Regions from separate parts of the Pseudomonas sp. H2_A10 genome, predicted to be linked through region 2. Evidence: predicted binding sites of a transcription regulator. Region 2 holds the regulator's gene; the other holds the start of a gene.

Region 1 (5,825 bases), 3.0 Mb from region 2:
ATCCAAGGCTTTCGGCCAAAAAAAATGGCCCCTTTTAAGGGGCCATCCTTCACTGCGGATACAACAATCAGAACAACGAGCGGCCTTTGTTGGCAGCGATGCGCATGCGCAAGGCATTCAACTTGATAAAACCAGCTGCGTCCGCCTGGTTGTAAGCACCGCCATCCTCTTCGAAAGTGGCGATGTTGGCATCGAACAGCGAATCATCGGACTTACGCCCGGTGACAATCACATTGCCCTTGTACAGCTTCAGGCGCACAACGCCATTCACGTGGGCCTGGGAGGCATCGATCATCTGTTGCAACATCAGACGCTCAGGGCTCCACCAGTAGCCGGTGTAGATCAGGCTGGCGTACTTGGGCATCAGCTCGTCTTTGAGGTGAGCCACTTCACGATCCAGGGTAATGGACTCGATGGCGCGGTGAGCGCGCAGCATGATGGTGCCGCCCGGGGTTTCGTAGCAACCACGGGACTTCATGCCCACGTAACGGTTCTCGACGATGTCGAGGCGGCCGATGCCGTGTTCGCCGCCGATACGGTTCAGGGTCGCAAGCACGGTGGCCGGGGTCATTTCGACGCCGTCCAGTGCCACGATGTCGCCGTTGCGGTAGGTCAGTTCCAGGTACTGCGGTTTGTCTGGAGCGTTCTCCGGAGAGACGGTCCATTTCCACATGTCTTCTTCGTGCTCGGTCCAGGTGTCTTCCAGCACGCCGCCTTCATAGGAGATGTGCAGCAGGTTGGCGTCCATCGAGTACGGGGACTTCTTCTTGCCGTGGCGCTCGATCGGGATCGCATGCTTTTCAGCGTAATCCATCAATTTTTCACGGGACAGCAGGTCCCATTCACGCCAAGGTGCAATTACTTTCACGCCTGGTTTGAGAGCATAGGCGCCCAGTTCGAAACGCACCTGGTCGTTACCCTTACCGGTAGCGCCATGGGAAATAGCGTCAGCACCGGTTTCATTGGCGATTTCGATCAGGCGCTTGGCGATCAGCGGACGTGCGATGGAGGTACCCAGCAGGTACTCGCCTTCGTAGACGGTGTTGGCGCGAAACATCGGGAAAACGAAATCGCGGACGAACTCTTCGCGCAGGTCGTCAATGTAGATCTCTTTCACGCCCATGGCTTGCGCCTTGGCACGTGCTGGCTCGACCTCTTCGCCCTGACCCAGGTCAGCGGTGAAGGTCACCACTTCACAGTTATAAGTATCCTGCAGCCACTTGAGGATCACCGAAGTGTCCAGGCCGCCGGAATACGCGAGAACGACCTTGTTTACGTCGGCCATGCCATCACTCCACGGGGTTGTACGGAAAGGCGTCGATTCTACCGACCAAAACCGTGGATTTACAGGGGCGCGACAGCAAATGAAGATAAAGCGACAGATTATGTCGAGCGGGCGACCGATGGTCGCACGCTACGAGCGCACTTATGACTGCCGTTATGAAGTGTGCGCAGGATTGCTCGGGCCACTGGCCTGGGGAGCCGGTTTCTCCGGAGCCGCTACCCGCTCAAGCTGAATATTCACACGGCGGTTGCGGGCCCGATTGGCGGCATTGGTGTTGGGCACCAAGGGGTAGCTTTCGCCATGGAAACGCAGGGTGACCTGGGATTCCTGAATGCCGTTGGCCTTGAAGTAATCCATCACCGCCAATGCGCGACGACGCGACACATCGCGATTGCTCAGGCGGTTGCCACTGTTGTCCGAATGACCGTTCAACTCGATATGGTTGACGGTTGGATCCGCCTTCATGAATTCGAGAATCACCGACAATTTCTGTTTGGCCGCTGCATCCAATTCGATACCGCCGCCGGGGAAGCCGACTTCGGTCTGCTTGACCTGATCGTAATTCATCGGCAACAGCTTGGCGGTGCACAGCTGATAATCGCTGTAGGCCTTGTTGAACTTGACCGGCAACAGGCGAATTTCCGAGTAGCCGCCCTCACGCGCATAATGCCGAACAGTCGGCGAGCGCCCTTCGAGCAAGCCATTGAACAGGCGACCAGCCTGAGCCTGGGAGCTGTTAAAAAGCACATCGCCACTGCCGGCGCGCACGGCACCGAGGTTGATGTCGCCACGCCCCGGCTGCCAGGGAGCAGCAGCGGCCAGTAGGGTGGCCGACCCGGCGCCCAGCGAGCCGCCATAGGCTTTCAGACGGAAAGTCGCTTGCTCACCGGCCCGGCGTACGAACTCACCCGAACCGAAGTCGGTGATCGGCTGGGTCAGTCGGCACTCGAACTTGTCGCCTTCCACCTTCCACTCAATGTTCTCCAGACGTGTCTGGAACGTGAGGGCCATCGCAGGCAGGCTGGCGAACACACTGAGCAGGGCTAGATAATGCTGGCGCACGGGAGGCTCCACTGGTTTCTACAACACTTCAAAGCGTCATACATCGATAAGGCATACGAAAGGCTATCGGATGCATCCTGCAAAACTTGATAGCGAGTGCCTGCAAGAGTCTTTTCCGGTAGCATTCCCACCAGATTGACCCGCCTGGAATCCCCAATGTCCGACCGCCTGACCCTGCTGCGTCCCGACGACTGGCATATTCATCTTCGCGATGGTGCTGCGTTACCTCAAACCGTGGCCGATGTTGCGCGTACGTTTGGCCGCGCCATCATCATGCCTAACCTGGTACCACCGGTGCGCAATGCCGCTGAAGCCGACGCCTATCGCCAGCGAATCCTCGCTGCACGACCGGCCGGCAGCCGCTTTGAGCCGTTGATGGTGCTCTACCTGACCGATCGCACCCAGCCCGAAGAAATTCGCCAGGCCAAGGCCAGCGGTTTTGTGCACGCCGCCAAGCTGTACCCGGCCGGCGCGACCACCAACTCCGACTCCGGCGTAACCAGCATCGATAAAATCCTGCCGGCCATCGAAGCCATGGCTGAAGTGGGCATGCCGCTGCTGATCCACGGTGAAGTTACCCGTGGCGACGTGGACGTGTTCGACCGCGAGAAGGTCTTCATCGACGAGCATATGCGCCGTGTGGTCGAGCTGTTCCCGACCTTGAAGGTGGTGTTCGAGCACATCACCACCGCCGATGCCGTGCAATTCGTCACCGAGGCTTCGGCCAACGTCGGCGCGACCATCACCGCGCATCACCTGCTCTACAACCGCAACCACATGCTGGTGGGCGGGATTCGGCCGCATTTCTATTGCCTGCCGATCCTCAAGCGCAACACCCACCAAGTGGCCTTGCTGGATGCCGCGACCAGCGGCAATTCGAAGTTCTTCCTCGGCACCGACTCCGCGCCCCACGCTCAACACGCCAAGGAAGCCGCGTGCGGCTGTGCCGGTTGCTACACCGCGTACGCCGCCATCGAGCTGTACGCCGAAGCGTTCGAACAACGCAATGCACTGGACAAACTCGAAGATTTCGCCAGCCTCAACGGCCCGAAGTTCTATGGCCTGCCGGCGAATACCGACCGCATTACCCTGGTCCGTGAAGACTGGACCGCCCCTGCCAGCCTGCCCTTTGGCGAGCTGACCGTTATCCCGCTGCGCGCCGGTGAAACACTGCGCTGGCGCCTGCTGGAGGAAACCAAGTGAGTGAAGACCATTACGACGACGACCAGGAACACGGCGGCGGCTCGCGCCACCCGATGGCCGAACGTTTTCGCGGCTACCTGCCGGTCGTTATTGACGTAGAAACCGGTGGGTTCAATTGCGCCACCGACGCCCTGCTGGAAATTGCCGCCACCACTATCGGCATGGATGAACAGGGCTTTGTGTACCCAGAACACACCCACTTCTTCCGCGTCGAGCCGTTCGAAGGCGCGAACATCGAAGCCGCAGCCCTGGAATTCACCGGCATCAAGCTCGATCACCCACTGCGCATGGCGGTAAGTGAAGAAACGGCCCTGGCCGATATCTTCCGTGGCGTGCGCAAGGCGCTGAAGGCCAACGGCTGCAAGCGCGCGATCCTGGTCGGGCATAACAGCAGCTTCGACCTGGGTTTCCTGAATGCCGCCGTGGCGCGCCTGGACATGAAGCGTAACCCGTTCCACCCATTCTCCAGCTTCGACACCGCGACCCTCGCCGGTCTGGCGTACGGCCAGACTGTACTGGCCAAAGCCTGCCAGGCAGCCGGTATCGACTTCGACGGGCGCGAGGCCCATTCGGCCCGCTACGACACCGAGAAGACTGCGGAGCTGTTCTGCGGCATCGTCAACCGCTGGAAACAGATGGGCGGCTGGGAAGACTTCAACGACTGAGAGTCTCCTGAACGCGCCGCGTACCCAATGTGGGAGGGAGCTTGCTCCCGATGGCGGCGTGTCGGTGATGTATCCATGGGTTGATGCACTGCAATCGGGAGCAACCCCCCTCCCACAAAAAACCGGCCTTCACAGGCCGGTTTTTTTTACCTTGAATCCGGCTTACAGCTTGCCGGCGTTCTCGGTCAGGTAGGCTGCAACACCTTCCGGCGAAGCGTTCATGCCCTTGTCGCCTTTCTTCCAGTTGGCCGGGCAGACTTCGCCGTGCTCTTCGTGGAATTGCAGGGCGTCGACCAGGCGGATCAGCTCTTCCATGTTACGGCCCAGCGGCAGGTCGTTGATGATCTGCGAGCGCACAACGCCCTTGTCGTCGATCAGGAACGCGCCACGGAATGCCACGCCGCCTTCGGACTCAACGTCGTAGGCCTTGGCGATGTCGTGCTTCATATCGGCAGCCATGGTGTATTTGACTTTGCCGATGCCGCCATCGTTGATGGCCGTGTTACGCCAGGCGTTGTGAGTGAAATGGGAGTCGATGGAAACGGCAACCACTTCAACATTACGCGCTTTGAAATCGTCCATGCGGTGGTCCAGAGCGATCAGCTCCGAAGGGCAGACGAAGGTAAAGTCCAGTGGGTAGAAGAACACCAGGCCGTATTTGCCTTTGATGGCTTCGGACAGTTTAAAGCTGTCGACGATTTCGCCATTGCCGAGAACGGCCGGTACGTCGAAATCCGGGGCTTGTTTGCCGACGAGTACGCTCATTGGGTATCTCCTGATGCAGGGGTGACGATTGAAGTAAAAGGACCGGTCATGAGTCTGCCGCGTTTAAGCGACAGGCCTGTGACGCAGTCACGCTTCGTGAAGACCGACCATCATACACGGAAAAAACCGTTCGTCAGCGCGAGGGCGATGGCGGTAAATAGCCTACGAATCTACTTTGACAATCATTCTCGTTAACATTAAGATCCATCGCACTTAAGCCTTAAACCCGCGACGGTTCTCCCTTATGTATGTGTGCCTGTGTACCGGCGTCACCGACGGACAAATCCGCGAAGCAATCTACGAAGGTTGCTGCAGCTACAAGGAAGTGCGTGAAACCACCGGCGTTGCCAGCCAGTGTGGTAAATGTGCTTGCCTCGCCAAGCAAGTGGTACGGGAAACCCTGACGCAGCTGCAGACAGCCCAGGCCGCGCTCCCCTATTCAACTGAATTTACACACGCCTGATAACGCGTGTTTTAAAGAACCGGACTTAGTGTCCGGTTTTTTTATGCCTGTAATTCAATTAGTTAGCGCCAAGACGCGGAACACAAACATTCTTATTCCGATTAATTTTCATTTATTATTCAATAACTTAGGTTTGACACTAAGGTTTTCGCCGCTCAAACTCCGCCCTATACACAGCTATTACAGGGCAGGACCCCAGTCATGAAAGGCGACATCTCAGTCATCCAGCAACTCAACAAAATCCTTGCCAATGAACTGGTCGCGATCAATCAGTACTTTCTGCATGCACGCATGTATGACGATTGGGGCCTGGAAAAGCTCGGCAAGCGCGAATACAAAGAATCGATCAAGGCCATGAAAGACGCGGACGCGCTGATCAAAC
Region 2 (5,825 bases):
CAATGGCTTGATCAATCGCCTCTTTGCCGTTGGTGGCCGTGCCGACCACCTGGATGCTTGGATCGGCGGAAAGAATTTCCGAGACGCGGCGGCGGAAGAAACCCGAATCGTCCACCACCAGGACCTTGACTGCCATAAACACTCCGTTAGGTGGGGCGGGCGAGACCGCCCTGCCCCACCAGAATCAAATACGCCGAGCGGCGTAACGCTTGAGCATGCTCGGAACATCGAGAATCAGCGCGATCCGACCGTCACCGGTGATGGTCGCACCCGACATGCCCGGGGTTCCCTGCAGCATTTTGCCCAAAGGCTTGATGACCACTTCTTCCTGGCCCACCAGTTGATCGACGACAAAGCCGATACGCTGGGTACCCACGGAGAGAATCACCACATGACCTTCGTGCTGCTCTTCATGGGCGGCCGATGCAACCAGCCAGCGCTTGAGGTAGAACAGGGGCAGCGCCTTGTCGCGCACGATCACCACTTCCTGGCCGTCCACCACGTTGGTGCGCGACAGGTCGAGGTGGAAGATCTCGTTGACGTTGACCAGCGGGAAGGCGAACGCCTGGTTGCCCAGCATCACCATCAGGGTCGGCATGATCGCCAGGGTCAACGGCACCTTGATCACGATCTTCGAGCCCTGGCCCTTGGTCGAGTAGATATTGATCGAGCCATTGAGCTGGCTGATCTTGGTCTTCACCACGTCCATGCCGACGCCACGGCCCGACACATCGGAAATCTCGGTCTTGGTCGAGAAGCCAGGGGCGAAGATCAGGTTGTAGCACTCGGTGTCGGTCAGGCGGTCGGCGGCGTCCTTGTCCATCACGCCACGCTTGACCGCGATATTGCGCAGGATGGTCGGGTCCATGCCCTTGCCGTCATCGGTGATCGACAGCAGGATGTGGTCGCCTTCCTGCTCCGCCGCCAGGATGACTTTGCCGCCACGGGACTTGCCCGAGGCTTCGCGTTCTTCCGGGGTTTCGACGCCGTGGTCGACCGCGTTGCGCACCAAGTGGACCAGCGGGTCGGCCAGGGCCTCGACAAGGTTTTTGTCGAGGTCGGTTTCTTCACCCACCAGTTCCAGGTTGATCTCTTTCTTCAGTTGGCGCGCCAAGTCACGCACCAGGCGCGGGAAGCGGCCGAAGACTTTCTTGATCGGCTGCATCCGCGTTTTCATCACGGCGGTTTGCAGGTCGGCGGTCACCACGTCGAGGTTCGACACGGCCTTTTGCATGGCTTCATCGCCACTGCTCAGGCCCAGGCGCACCAGGCGGTTACGTACCAGCACCAGCTCGCCGACCATGTTCATGATGTCGTCCAGCCGCGCGGTGTCCACGCGCACGGTGGTTTCGGCTTCACTGGCGGGTTTGTCCGCAGGCGGCGCCGCGGCGGCGGCACGCGCTGGGGCCGCAGCCGGCGCCGCCGCTGGGGCAGGTGCCGGTTTGGCGGCTGGAGCGGCTGGAGCGGCAGCTTTGGCGGGTGCAGCCGCTTTGGCGGCAACCGGTGCTGCCGTAGCGGCGGCAGGTGCAACCTCGCTGAACTTGCCCTTGCCGTGCAAATCGTCAAGCAGGGCTTCGAATTCGTTATCCGTGATCAGGCCATCAGCGGCAGGCTGCGCAGGGGCGGCAGGCGCAGCGGCGGTGGCGGCGACTGCCGGCAAGGCATCGGCCGCAAAGGTGCCTTTGCCGTGCAGTTGGTCGAGCAACGCTTCGAATTCGTCGTCGGTGATGTCGGTGCTGACCGGCCCGCCCGCTGCGGCAGGTGCAGGAGCGGCAGCGGCAGGCGCCACCGCATCAGCGGCGAACTGGCCTTTGCCATGCAGCTGGTCGAGCAGCGATTCGAATTCTGCGTCGGTAATGTCTTCGCTGGTCGGCGCCGCTGCCGGGGCTTCGGCGGCCGGTGCTTCGGCTTCGGCCTTGACGGCACTGAGGGAGTTGAGCAGTTGTTCGAACTCAGTGTCCGTGACATCCGCTTCAGGCTCCGCCACAGGCTCCGGCGCCGCTTCAACCACCGGCGCGCAAGTGTCCGCAGGCTCTGCATAGCGCGCCAGGGCCGCCAACAGTTCCGGCGTGGCCGCCGTGATCGGGGCACGTTCACGCACTTGGCTGAACATGCCGTTGACCGCATCCAGTGCTTCGAGAATCACGTCCATCAACTCCGAATCAACGTGACGCTCACCCTTGCGCAGGATGTCGAACACGTTCTCGGCGATGTGGCAGCACTCCACCAGCTCATGGAGCTGGAGGAAGCCGGCGCCCCCTTTTACAGTGTGAAAACCGCGAAAAATTGCATTGAGCAGGTTCGCATCATCCGGGCGGCTTTCCAGCTCGACCAGTTGCTCGGACAGTTGCTCTAAAATTTCGCCGGCCTCTACAAGGAAATCCTGAAGGATCTCTTCATCGGCGCCGAAGCTCATGTGGGTGCTCCTTAGAAGCCTAAACTGGATAACAGGTCATCTACGTCATCCTGACCTGACACAACGTCTTCACGTTTATCGGCATGAATCTGCGGACCTTCACCCTTGGCGAGATGTTTTTGTGGATCTTTTTCCGAGAGGATCGCTTCGCGGTCATGTTCAATGCCGGCAAAACGGTCAACCTGGCCTGCCATAAGCACCAATTTGAGCAAGTTGCTTTCCACTTCGGTGACCAACTGGGTCACACGCTTGATCACCTGACCGGTGAGGTCCTGGTAATCCTGGGCCAGCAAAATATCGTTGAGGTTGCTGGAAACCGTGCGGTTTTCCTGCTCGCTGCGCGACAAGAAGCCTTCAACCCGACGTGCCAGCTCACGAAACTCCTCAGCCCCGACTTCCCGGCGCATGAAGCGGCCCCAATCGGCGCTCAGGGCCTGGGCTTCAGTGGCCATGCCGTTGACCAGGGGCGTGGCGTTCTCCACCAGGTCCATGGTGCGGTTGGCCGCCGCCTCAGTCAGCCTGACCACATAGGACAGGCGTTCGGTGGCATCGGTGATCTGTGAGATTTCTTCGGCCTGGGGCATGTGCGGGTCAATCTGGAAATTGACAATCGCACTGTGCAGCTCGCGTGTGAGCTTGCCCACTTCCTGATACAGGCCGCGGTCACGGGTCTGGTTGAGCTCATGGATCAACTGCACCGCGTCGCCGAACTGGCCTTTTTCAAGGCTGTCGACCAACTGGTGAGCATGTTTTTTCAGGGTCGACTCAAAGTCTCCCTGTGACGTTTCGTTATGCTCCATAGCTCCCCCGCGATGGCATCAGCCGTGGATGCGTTCGAAGATTTTTTCGATCTTCTCTTTCAGAGTCAGTGCAGTGAATGGCTTGACCACGTAACCGTTAACACCCGCCTGGGCAGCTTCGATGATCTGCTCACGCTTGGCTTCGGCGGTGACCATCAGCACGGGAAGGCTGCGCAGCTTTTCGTCGGCCCGCACATGACGCAGCAAGTCGATACCGGTCATGCCCGGCATGTTCCAGTCGGTTACCAGAAAGTCGATGCTCCCGCTGTTGAGGATCGGAATCGCCGTAAGGCCATCATCCGCCTCGACCGTGTTTGTGAACCCAAGGTCACGCAACAGGTTTTTTATGATCCGCCGCATCGTTGAGAAGTCATCAACGATGAGGATTTTCATGTTCTTGTCCAATTCGACCTCCAAGCAGTCTTAAACGCGCCCAGCACCTGGACGCGTCATTTCAATCAACAGGCATTACACAAAAAGGACTGCCGGGGGCACCACGGGCCGAACCCGCGAAGATCCATCACCTTCGCGGTATCGCTTTGCAGTGTCCCCACACTGCCTGTCAGCGCGCTCGCCACTCTCCCAAACGCCCCCGCAAGCGAGCGGCGCACTGGCTGTGTAACTGGCTGACTCGCGATTCGCTGACCCCCAGGACCTCACCGATTTCCTTGAGGTTCAGCTCTTCGTCGTAGTACAGCGCCAATACCAGTCGCTCACGCTCAGGCAAATTGGCAATCGCGTCCGCCAACGCACCCTGAAAGCGTTCATCTTCCAGGTCTCGCGCCGGCTCCATATGAGTACTCGCGCCGTCCTCGTGCAGCCCTTCGTGTTCACCGTCCTGCAACAGGTCGTCGAAACTGAACAGGCGGCTGCCCAAGGTGTCGTTCAAAATCCCGTAATAATCGTCGAGACTCAATTGGAGTTCGGCCGCAACTTCGTGATCTTTAGCGTCGCGACCGGTTTTTGCTTCAATTGCGCGAATTGCGTCACTGACCATGCGCGTATTGCGGTGTACCGAACGAGGCGCCCAATCACCCTTGCGCACTTCATCGAGCATGGCGCCCCGGATACGGATACCCGCATACGTCTCGAAACTCGCGCCTTTGGTGGCATCGTATTTGGTTGACACTTCGAGCAGGCCAATCATGCCGACCTGGATCAGGTCTTCTACCTGGACGCTGGCGGGCAGGCGTGCCAGCAGGTGATAGGCGATGCGCTTGACCAGCGGCGCATAACGCTCGATCAACTCGCCCTGACTGTCACGGGCGGACTTCTTGTAGGCGTTATAGCCGTTCGCTGTCATAGCACGGGTCCTGCGCTCGTCTGATGTACCAATCGCTCGACGAAAAACTCCAGATGCCCCCGTGGGTTGGCGGGCAACGGCCAAGTATCGACCTTTTGGGCAATAGCCTTGAACGCCAATGCGCATTTGGAACGAGGGAACGCTTCGTAGACCGCACGCTGCTTTTGCACAGCCTTGCGCACACACTCGTCGTAGGGAACTGCACCGACGTATTGTAAGGCGACATCGAGGAAGCGATCCGTGACCTTGGTCAACTTGGCGAACAGGTTGCGCCCTTCCTGCGGGCTCTGGGCCATGTTGGCCAGTACGCGGAAGCGGTTCATGCCGTAGTCACGGTTAAGTAATTTGATCAGGGCGTAGGCGTCGGTGATCGAGGTGGGTTCATCGCAGACCACCAGCAACACTTCCTGCGCCGCGCGCACGAAGCTGACCACGGATTCGCCGATCCCGGCGGCGGTGTCGATCACCAGCACGTCGAGGTTGTCGCCGATATCGCTGAATGCCTGGATAAGGCCGGCATGCTGCGCCGGGCTCAGGTGCACCATGCTCTGGGTGCCGGAGGCGGCCGGCACGATGCGGATCCCGCCAGGGCCTTGAAGCAGCACATCGCGCAGCTCACAGCGCCCCTCGATCACATCGGCAAGCGTGTGTTTGGGCGTCAACCCCAGCAGAACGTCGACGTTCGCCAGTCCCAGGTCAGCATCCAGCAGCATGACGCGACGGCCAAGTTCTGCCAGGGCCAGGGACAAATTCACTGACACGTTAGTTTTTCCGACGCCACCTTTGCCGCCGGTCACCGCGATCACCTGTACGGGATGCATGCTGCCCATTTTATTTCTTTACCTTGTCTTGCTTAGACGCAGGCTACATGGCTTGGCCGCGTGAATCGCTTGCAGACCATCGATGTAGATACTTTTCACGGTGTTCATCTGACTCAACCGACCCGTTTTGCCGGGTTGTGATAGAGATCGGCGAACATGTCGGCCATCGCTTCCTCGCTAGGCTCGTCTTGCATTTGTACGCTGACGGCGCGGCTGACCAACTGATGACGGCGCGGCAGATGCAGATCATCCGGGATCCGCGGCCCATCGGTCAGGTAAGCCACCGGCAGTTCGTGGCTGATAGCCAGGCTCAGCACTTCACCCAGGCTGGCGGTTTCATCCAGTTTAGTCAGGATGCAACCGGCCAGCCCGCAGCGTTTGTAGCTGTGATACGCAGCGGTAAGAACCTGTTTCTGGCTGGTGGTTGCAAGCACCAGGTAATTTTTTGACTTGATGCCACGCCCGGCCAGGCTTTCGAGCTGCAT

What was found. The regulator FliA, encoded in region 2, starts transcription of late flagellar genes. The targets are predictions, from matches to a motif close to CTAAAGTTTNNNNNNNNNNNGCCGNTAA.
Region 1: a site for FliA is predicted at 2,411-2,438, ahead of AB4O23_RS26490 (flagellar protein MotY). Genes of this name have one in related genera too.

The regions. Positions count from the first base shown of each region.
Region 1 is NZ_CP162821.1:5,685,148-5,690,972, forward strand. It holds gene AB4O23_RS26485 (argininosuccinate synthase) at 68-1,285, opposite strand; gene AB4O23_RS26490 (flagellar protein MotY) at 1,439-2,347, opposite strand; gene pyrC (dihydroorotase) at 2,504-3,550, shown strand; gene rnt (ribonuclease T) at 3,547-4,215, shown strand; gene AB4O23_RS26505 (peroxiredoxin) at 4,378-4,980, opposite strand; gene AB4O23_RS26510 (bacterioferritin-associated ferredoxin) at 5,225-5,443, shown strand; gene bfr (bacterioferritin) at 5,645-5,825, shown strand, end outside.
Region 2 is NZ_CP162821.1:2,651,834-2,657,658, reverse strand. It holds gene AB4O23_RS12425 (protein-glutamate methylesterase/protein-glutamine glutaminase) at 1-136, opposite strand, end outside; gene AB4O23_RS12420 (chemotaxis protein CheA) at 185-2,416, opposite strand; gene AB4O23_RS12415 (protein phosphatase CheZ) at 2,428-3,216, opposite strand; gene AB4O23_RS12410 (chemotaxis response regulator CheY) at 3,235-3,609, opposite strand; gene fliA (RNA polymerase sigma factor FliA) at 3,779-4,519, opposite strand; gene fleN (flagellar synthesis regulator FleN) at 4,516-5,349, opposite strand; gene flhF (flagellar biosynthesis protein FlhF) at 5,454-5,825, opposite strand, start outside.